One region of the Kitasatospora sp. NPDC059408 genome, then DNA from elsewhere that is predicted to be linked to it. Evidence: riboswitches for the same ligand, from Rfam matches in the RefSeq annotation. Region 1 holds a riboswitch; the other holds the start of a gene.
The links. Region 1 has a riboswitch for cobalamin ahead of ACFXDE_RS21365 (cobalamin biosynthesis protein). Riboswitches for the same ligand answer to the same signal wherever they lie in the genome.
Positions count from the first base shown of each region.

Region 2: it holds a riboswitch for cobalamin, as region 1 does, so the genes downstream of both, metE (5-methyltetrahydropteroyltriglutamate--homocysteine S-methyltransferase) here and ACFXDE_RS21365 (cobalamin biosynthesis protein) in region 1, are expected to answer to the same signal.

Region 1 covers NZ_JBHYWI010000030.1:69,918-74,218, reverse strand. The annotation lists gene ACFXDE_RS21375 (alpha/beta hydrolase family protein) at 1-333, opposite strand, end outside; gene ACFXDE_RS21370 (helix-turn-helix domain-containing protein) at 553-1,248, opposite strand; cobalamin riboswitch at 1,500-1,644, shown strand; gene ACFXDE_RS21365 (cobalamin biosynthesis protein) at 1,746-2,708, shown strand; gene ACFXDE_RS21360 (cobyric acid synthase) at 2,705-4,225, shown strand; gene ACFXDE_RS21355 (putative cobaltochelatase) at 4,222-4,301, shown strand, end outside.
Region 2 covers NZ_JBHYWI010000003.1:217,595-221,895, reverse strand. The annotation lists gene metE (5-methyltetrahydropteroyltriglutamate--homocysteine S-methyltransferase) at 1-1,476, opposite strand, end outside; cobalamin riboswitch at 1,628-1,865, opposite strand; gene ACFXDE_RS04625 (putative Ig domain-containing protein) at 2,050-4,050, opposite strand.

The DNA.
Region 1 (4,301 bases):
GTCGCCGAGGTGCACGCGCGGGGTGAAGCGGACCTCGGTGCCGGGCGTCAGGGTGCCCCGGTCGGCGCGGACCAGGCGGCGGGTGACGCCCTGTTCGTCGCTGTGCAGGATGTCGTCGACGACGGCGTGGCCGTCGCCGTCCCACTCCAGCGCCCAGCGGCCGGGGTGGAGGGCCGCGGGCGTCCGGTTGAAGGTGATCCGGCCGGCGGCGAGGCTCTGCACCAGGACGGGGCCGGACTCCAGCACGACGGTCTCCGGCCGCACGAGCCGCTCGGACGCCCGCCGGCCGACGACCAGCACGGCGACCCCGGTGCCGACGGCGGCTGCCGCCACGGCGGCTGCGGTTCCCCAACGCATATCGCTCCCCGCTCTGTGAGTCTGCTGGGGACAAGTTCACTGGCGGGTGGGGGCGGGGGCCAGTGGGATGGGCTGGACGGGGGACGGGGTGGGGGTGGCGGCTCCTGCGGAGGGCGGGGAGGCGGGAGGCCGAACCGGAGCCGGGGACGGGGTGGGGGTGGGGGTGGGAGCCGGGGACGGGGCGGCCGGGACGGGTCAGACCGGGATCTCCGTGTGGAGGCGGCCGAGGAGTTCCCAGAAGCGCGGGGCCAGGGGCCGGTCGCGCGGGGGCAGGGTGGGCGTCGCGGCGCCCCAGTGCGGGGAGGACACCTGGTGCTCCTGGTGCAGGGCCGTCAGGACGGTCGCGAGGTCGTCCTCGTGGACCGGCACGAGCCGCGCGACCGCCCGCAGGTGGGGCTGCCAGCGGCCGTCCACGCACCTGCGCAGCCGCTGGTCGAGCTCGGCGCCGCGGCCGGTCACCTCGACGAGTTCGGTGAGCCGCAGTCCGAGCACCTGGGCGAGCGCGTGCGTCCGCTCCTCGTCGCCGTCCCACGTCCCGGTGAGTTCGGCCTCCTGGTAGACGCGCAGGGCGACGCCGATGCGACGGGCGGCGGTGTCCTGGCTCAGTTCGCGGGCCACGCGGTGGTCGCGCAGGCGGGCCGGGCGGGTGCCCATGAGCTGCGCGGGCGGGCACCACAGGGCGCGGGCGAGGGCGATGAACTCCTCCTCGGTGGGGCGCAGCTCGCCGCTCTCCCAGGCGATGACGTGCGTGGGCAGCAGCCGGACGCCGTGCGCGGCCATGCCGCCGGCGACCTGTTCGGGGGTCAGGCCGAGCCCGGCGCGGTGGGCGCGGGCCGCGGCGGGCGAGAACGGCACCGGGGGCAGGGCGGGCGGAGGCTGTCTTCGTCGCATGTGAACGAACGCTAGGGCCGGTACGAACGGGCCCCCAGCCGCCGAACGCACGAAGCGCCGGGGAGGGCGCGCGCGGACCGCTGGAGGATCACACAGGATGTCATGCCCCTGCGGCGGCAGTACTCGGAGGTAGTGACGGGGGCGTTCGGGGGCGCGCGCCGGGCCTCCCTCGTGTGACCAACCCCTCCGTGACCTCGGTTGACTCCCGGTTCGGCCGCGTGATGGGATCCCAGGGCCAAACGGAGGCATGCAGAGGAAGCCGGTGCGAGTCCGGCGCGGTCCCGCCACTGTCACCGGGGAGCACGGCCGGAACGACGCCACGGCGGACCGTCAGTCTTCGCTGACGTACTGCCGGAAGGCTCCGGGGGTGCGTTCGACCCGGAAGCCAGGAGACTCTCGCCCCCGGTACGTCGATCCAGGGCGCGGACCCTGAGTGAGGACTCGCACGCGATGCAGGCTGCCCCGACCCGCCGAGCCCTCCCCTGTCCCCCTCCGTCGTGCGCCCGCTGACCCGCGCCGCCGCCTTCGCGGTCGGCGCCGTCGCGGGCTACCTGGCGGACGCCCGCTACGCCGATCCGCGCCGCGGCCACCCGGTGGCCGTCTTCGGCGGTGCGGCGACCCGTCTGGAGCGCCGGATGTGGCGCGACGACCGGGCCACCGGGGCCGTGTACACGGCGCTCTGCGTGGGCGCCGTCGCGGCGGGCGCGGTGGCGCTGGAGCGGACGGCCGGCCGCCGGCCGCTGGGGCGGGCCGCGCTGGCCGCCGCCGCGACCTGGACGGTGCTCGGCGGCACCTCGCTGACCTGGGAGGCGCGCACGATCGGCCGGGCGCTGGCCGCGGGCGACCTGCCCGCCGCCCGGGAGCGGCTGCCGCACCTGTGCGGGCGCGACCCGAGCGCGCTGGACGGGCAGCAGATCGCCCGCGCCGTCGTGGAGTCGGTGGCCGAGAACACCGCGGACGCCGTCGTGAACGCGCTGGCCTGGGGCGCCCTCGCCGGCACGCCCGGTCTGCTGGCCTTCCGCGCCGTCAACACGCTGGACGCGATGGTGGGTCACCGCTCGCCGCGCCACGCCCGGTTCGGCTGGGCCTCGGCCCGGCTGGACGACGTGGCGGGCTGGCCTGGCGCCCGGCTGACGGCGCTGCTGACGGTGGCCGCCGCGCCGCAGCCGCGGACGGCCTGGCGGGTGTGGCGGCGGGACGGTTCGGCGCATCCGAGCCCGAACGCGGGGCAGGCCGAGTCGGCGTTCGCGGGCGCCGTGGGCGTGCGGCTGGGCGGCACGCTGCGGTACGGCGAGCGCGTCGAGCACCGGCCGGTGCTGGGCGCGGAGCTGCGGCCGGTGACGGTGGACGACATCGAGCGGGCCTGCGCGCTGTCGCGGCGGGTGGGCGCGCTGGCGCTGGGTACGACGGTCGCGGGGCACGTCCTGCTGCGATCGCTGCTGAGGAGGGGAAGGGCATGACCAACGCGCTGCTGGTCGCGGGGACGACCTCGGACGCGGGCAAGAGCGTCGTCACGGCGGGCATCTGCCGGTGGCTGGCCCGCCGGGGCGTCCGGGTGGCGCCGTTCAAGGCGCAGAACATGTCGCTGAACTCGTTCGTGACGGCCGACGGCGCCGAGATCGGCCGGGCCCAGGCGATGCAGGCCCAGGCCGCCCGGGTGGAGCCGGAGGCGGCGATGAACCCGGTGTTGCTCAAGCCCGGCGCGGACGGCCGCAGCCAGGTGGTGCTGCTCGGCAGGCCGGTCGCCGAGGTGGGCGCGCTGGACTACCGCGAGCGCAAGCCCGTCCTGCTGGAGCGCGCCCTGGAGTGCCTGGCGGACCTGCGCCGCCGCTACGACGTGGTGGTGTGCGAGGGCGCGGGCTCGCCCGCCGAGATCAACCTGCGCGACCGGGACATCGCCAACATGGGCCTGGCGACGGCCGCCCGGCTGCCCGTCGTGGTGGTCGGCGACATCGACCGGGGCGGCGTGTTCGCGGCGATGTACGGGACGCTGGCGCTGCTGTCCGAGGAGGACCAGCGGCACGTGGCCGGCTGGTTCGTCAACAAGTTCCGCGGGGACGCCCGGCTGCTGGCGCCCGGTCTGGAGATGCTGCACGGCCTGACCGGCCGTCCGGTGCTCGGCACCCTGCCGATGCTGCCGGGGCTGTGGCTGGACGCCGAGGACTCGCTGGACCTGTCGACGGTAGTGGACCGGGTCGACGGGCGCGGGCCGCTCGGGGCGGACGTGCTGCGGGTGGCCGTGGTGCGCTTCCCCCGGCTGTCGAACTTCACCGACCTGGACGCGCTGGCGCAGGAGCCCGGCGTGCTCGTCCGCTGGGCGACCCGGCCGGAGGAGCTCGCCGACGCCGACCTCGTCGTGCTGCCCGGCACCCGGGCCACCGTGGCCGACCTCGCCTGGCTGCGCGAGCGCGGGCTGGAGCCGGCGCTGCGGGCGCGGGCGGCGGCCGGGCTGCCGGTCCTCGGGGTGTGCGGCGGCTACCAGATGCTGGCGGGCTCGATCGTCGACGACGTCGAGTCCAAGGCCGGTGCCGTCGACGCGCTCGGCCTGCTGCCGACGCGCGTGCGGTTCGGCGTGGAGAAGGTGCTCGCCCGGCCGGTCGGCGAGGCCTACGGGCACCGCGTCGAGGGCTACGAGATCCACCACGGGGTGGTCGCCGTGGACGGCGGGGAGCCCTTCCTGGACGGGTGCCGGGTGGGCTCGGTGTGGGGCACGACCTGGCACGGCGCGCTGGAGAACGACGGGTTCCGCCGGGAGTTCCTGCGCGAGGTGGCCGCGTTGGCGGGCCGCGCGTTCGTCCCGGCGCCGGACACCTCGTTCGCCGAGGCGCGCGAGGCCCGGCTGGACCGTCTGGGGGACCTGATCGAGGAGCACGCGGACACCGACGCGCTGTGGAAGCTGATCGAGGGCGGGGTGCCGGCGGCCGGAACGCTGCCGTTCCTGCCGCCCGGTGCGCCTGAGGAGGCTGGCAACGCATGAGTGACGTCCGCTACCCGTTCACCGCGGTCGTCGGGATGACCGACCTGCGGCTCGGACTGCTGCTGAACGCGGTCTC
Region 2 (4,301 bases), on a different contig from region 1:
GAGGCCCGCCTTCTCCTGGTAGGCGATGACCTCGCGGACCTCCGCCTCCATGCGCTCCCGGTAGGCGGCGGCGTCGATCCGTCCCGCGCTCAGGTCGGCGCGCGCGAGGCGCAGTTCGGTGGTCTGCGGGAAGGAGCCGATGGTGGTGGTCGGCAGCAGGGGCAGGCCGAGGCGGGCGCGCTGGGCCTCGGCGCGCTGCGGGTAGGCCTGGGCGCGGCGGGTGTCGTCGAGGGTGACGGCGGCGGAGCGGGCGCGGACGGCCGGGTCCCGGGTGATCGGCGAGCCGGCCCGGGAGGCGAGGTCGGCGCGGTTGGCGGCGAGATCGGCGGTGATCGCCGCGGTGCCCTCGCGCAGGCCGCGGGCCAGCAGCGCCGCCTCCGCGGCCTTCTGCTTGGCGAAGGCGAGCCAGCGCAGGATCTGCGGGTCGACGTCGCGTTCGGCGGAGGCGTCGATCGGCACGTGCAGGAGGGAGCAGGACGGCGCGACGTCGATCCGGTCGGCGAGCCCGAGCAGGGTGGCCAGGGTGGCGAGCGACTGCTCCAGGTCGTTGATCCAGATGTTGCGCCCGTCGATCACGCCGGCCACCAGCCGCTTGCCCGGCAGCCCGCCGGCGGCGGCGAGGTCGTCCAGGTTGGCGGCGGCAGGTCCCGTGAAGTCCAGCGCCAGGCCCTCGACCGGGGCCTTGGCGAGGACCGGGAGCGCCTCGCCCAGACGGTCGAAGTAGCTCGCGACCAGCAGCTTCGGACGGTCGGCCAGCGCACCCAGCTCGCGGTAGGCGCGGGTGGCGGCGTTGAGCTCGGCGGGGGTGCGGTCCTGGACGAGCGCGGGCTCGTCCAGCTGCACCCACTCGGCGCCGGCGGCCTTCAGAGCGGCGAGCAGCTCCGCGTAGACGGGCAGCAGCCGGTCGAGGAGGGTGATCGGCCGGAAGTCGTCGTCGACGCCGGGGGCGGGCTTGGCCAGCAGCAGGTAGGTGACCGGCCCGACCAGCACCGGGCGGGCGGCGTGACCGAGCGCGAGGGCCTCCCGCAGCTCGCCGACCGCCTTGGCCGGATTGGCGGCGAAGGCCGTGCCCGGTCCCAACTCGGGTACCAGGTAGTGGTAGTTGGTGTCGAACCACTTGGTCATCTCCAGCGGAGCGACGTCCTGGGTGCCGCGCGCCATGGCGAAGTACCCGTCCAGCGGGTCGGCATCGACGGCGTCGCGGTGGCGGGACGGGATGGCGCCGACCGCGACGGTGGTGTCCAGCACGTGGTCGTAGAGCGAGAAGTCCCCGGTCGGGATCTCCTCGATGCCGGAGTCGGCGAGCTGCTGCCAGTTTCCCCGGCGCAGGTCGGCGGCGGTGGCGAGCAGCGTCTCGGCGGTGACGGCGCCCTTCCAGTACCCCTCGATCGCCTTCTTGAGCTCCCGGCCCCGGCCCTGGCGGGGGTAGCCGTACGCGGTGGCGAGGGTCGCCGCGGCTGCGGACTTCGTGGTCAAGGGACTCTCCTTCGCGAGTCTGTCTCTCAAGCACCCGGCGACGGGACGAGGACGCGAAGGGATGACGCACCGGGCGAACCGCTGCGCGGGCAGCTCCGCCTGGTGTGGTCGCCGACCCGCCCTCGAGGTCACCGGATGGCCGCGCGCGAACGGTCGCACGCGGGCAGCGGGCAGGTCTTCGGACTCGCGGGCACGGCCGGCCCTTGAAGGGCGGTCACCTACTGGCCGTCGCTTCCCAGACCCGGCCCGGGCCCAGTGCGTATGACGGCGGTCGTTCCCACTCACCGCTGCGGGGCAGTCCCGGACTGGCCAGTTGAATGGCGTCACCGGGTTCCCTCTTGCGACGCCCCGCCTGGCGGACGGGGCGAACCAGCTGCACGGCCAGCCTACGGCCTATCCGCGGTCGCTTCGTCGGGGATTCGGCCATTCGTCCGGATGCTGAGACGACGTCAGGAGACGACGTCGGGATTCGGCGCCACCGCGGACGTGCCGGTGGGGCCGCAGTCGGCCGCGGCCCCACCGGTCCTATCTGTCCTATCGGTCGTACCTGTCGTACCTGTGGTGCTCGGTCGGTCAGGAGGCGTTGAGGGCCGTGTCGTCGATCACGAAGCTGGTCTGGAGCGAGGCGTCCTCGGTGCCGGTGAACTTGATGGTGACGCTCTGCCCGGCGAAGGAGGAGAGGTCGTAGGTGTGCAGGGTGTAGCCGTTGGCCGCGTTGACGTTGGAGAAGGTGGCCAGGGTGGTGGAGTTGGCCTGGACGGTGAGCTTGTCGTAGGCCGTGGTGCCGGTCTCGGCGGTGTCGATGTGCAGCCAGAAGCCGAGCGACGCCTTGCAGCCGGCCGGGATCGTGACGGTCTGGCTCAGGGTGTCGGTGTGGCTGCTGCCGTAGCCGTCGAGCCACGCCTTCCAGGAGCCGGAGCGGGCGGCCTCGCTCGCGGAGTTGTCGATCACGCCGGCGGTCGCGGTCCAGGGCGAGGCGCTACCCGTCTCGAAGCCCGGGTTGCCGAGCAGCTGGCCCGCACCGGTGCAACCGCCGCCCGGGGCGGACACGGCCCAGGTGAAGCTCGTCGAACCGGAGGCGTTGGTGGCGTCCTTCGCCGTCACCGTCACGTTGTACGTGCCCGCCGTCGACGCCGTGCCGCTGATCAGGCCGCTGGAGGCGTCGATGGACAGCCCGGTCGGCAGGCCGCTCGCGCTGTACGTCAGGCTCTGGCCGGAGGCGGAGTCCGTCGCGCGGATCTGCAGGGAGGCGGCGCTGCCCGTGGTGGTGCTCTGGCTGCCCGGGTTGGTGACCGTCACGGTGTTGCCCGTGCTGCTGCCGGCCCGGAAGGCGGTCGGGCCGTTCGGCGTGCCGAGGCCGGTCGGGCCGTCGTAGCCGGGGCCCGCGGTGCACAGGTAGGACGGGGAGCAGGTGCCGTTGGCGCCGCTGGTCACGTCGTTGAGCGCACCCGTGTGCTGGTACGGGTACTGGGACGGGTAGTCGCTCGCGCCCGGGGTGCCGGCGTCGGCGTAGACGGCGGCGATGATCGGCGACGAGGCGCTGGTGCCGCCGTAGACGGCCCAGCCGCTGCCGCCGTAGGTCTGGTAGACGGCGACGCCGGTGGCCGGGTCGGCGACCGCGGACACGTCGGCGACGGTCCGGTTGGAGCAGCCGCTGTCGCTCTGCCAGCTCGGCTTGGGGTCGTAGGCCGAGCAGCCGGAGCCGGCGCCGTTGCCGCCCGAGCTGGAGCCCCAGACGGTCTCGTGCCAGCCCCGCGCGCTGGAGTCGCGGGTCAGCGAGGTGCCGCCGACGGCGGTGACGTACTGGGAGGCCGCCGGGTACTCGGTGCCGTAGCCGGAGTCGCCCGAGGACACGGTGATGGCGACGCCGGGGTGGTTGAAGTACTGGCTGTCCGAGGAGGTGTCGGTGGAGTCCTCGGGGCCGCCGTAGCTGTTGGACACGAACTTCGCGCCCTGGGCGACGGCCTGGTTGACGGCGGCACCGAGGTCGGCCATGTTCGCCGAGCTCGCCTCGACCAGCAGGATGTGGGCGTTCGGGGCGGCGGCGGAGACCATGTCGACGTCGAGGGAGATCTCGCCCGCCCAACCGGTGTCGCCGGCCGGGTAGTTGGTGCCGCCGTTCTGGTCGATCTTCTTGAAGCAGCCGTTGGCGGTGGTGCACGCAGGCAGCCCGTACTGCGCGCGGTAGGTCGCCAGGTCGGACTCGGCGTTGGGGTCGTCGTTGGCGTCGACGATGGCGACGGTCTGCCCGGCGCCGCCGTTGGTCGACAGGCCGTAGGCGCTCTGCAGGTCGGTCGGCCCGAGGCCGGACGGGTTCACGTCGGGCGAGACCGCGCTGAGGGAGAACGCGTGCGGCTGCACCACGTCGGTGCGCACCAGGGCGTCGCAGGACTTCTGGTGACGCTGGGCCGGCTGGGCGCAGGAGTGCCTGACGTTCGCGCCGGAGGTGGCGGCCGTGGCGCCGGCCGGCGCCGCGACGGCGAGGCCGGCGGCCACCACGGCACCGACGGCGAGCGTCGCGGTGGTGGCGCGGAGTCCGCCGTGCCGCAGGGCGGTGTGGATGAGCTTGTGCAACGGAGCCCTCCCGGATGGGGGTCGGCCCCGGGCGTGCGGACACGCCGATGTGAGGCGGCGGGGTCGCGTGCAGGCCCGGGATGAGGGGAAACGCGCACGTGCAAACGGCTGCCCGGAAGTTCGGTACGGCCGTGGGGCGTCGGCCCGACGGGGTGACGGAGGCCGTTCCGAGCTGAGGATGTCCAGGACATGCCAGGGGGTGAGTTGCGGGAGCCGTCATGGCTCCGGCGCCTGAAAGGTAGCGAAGCCCG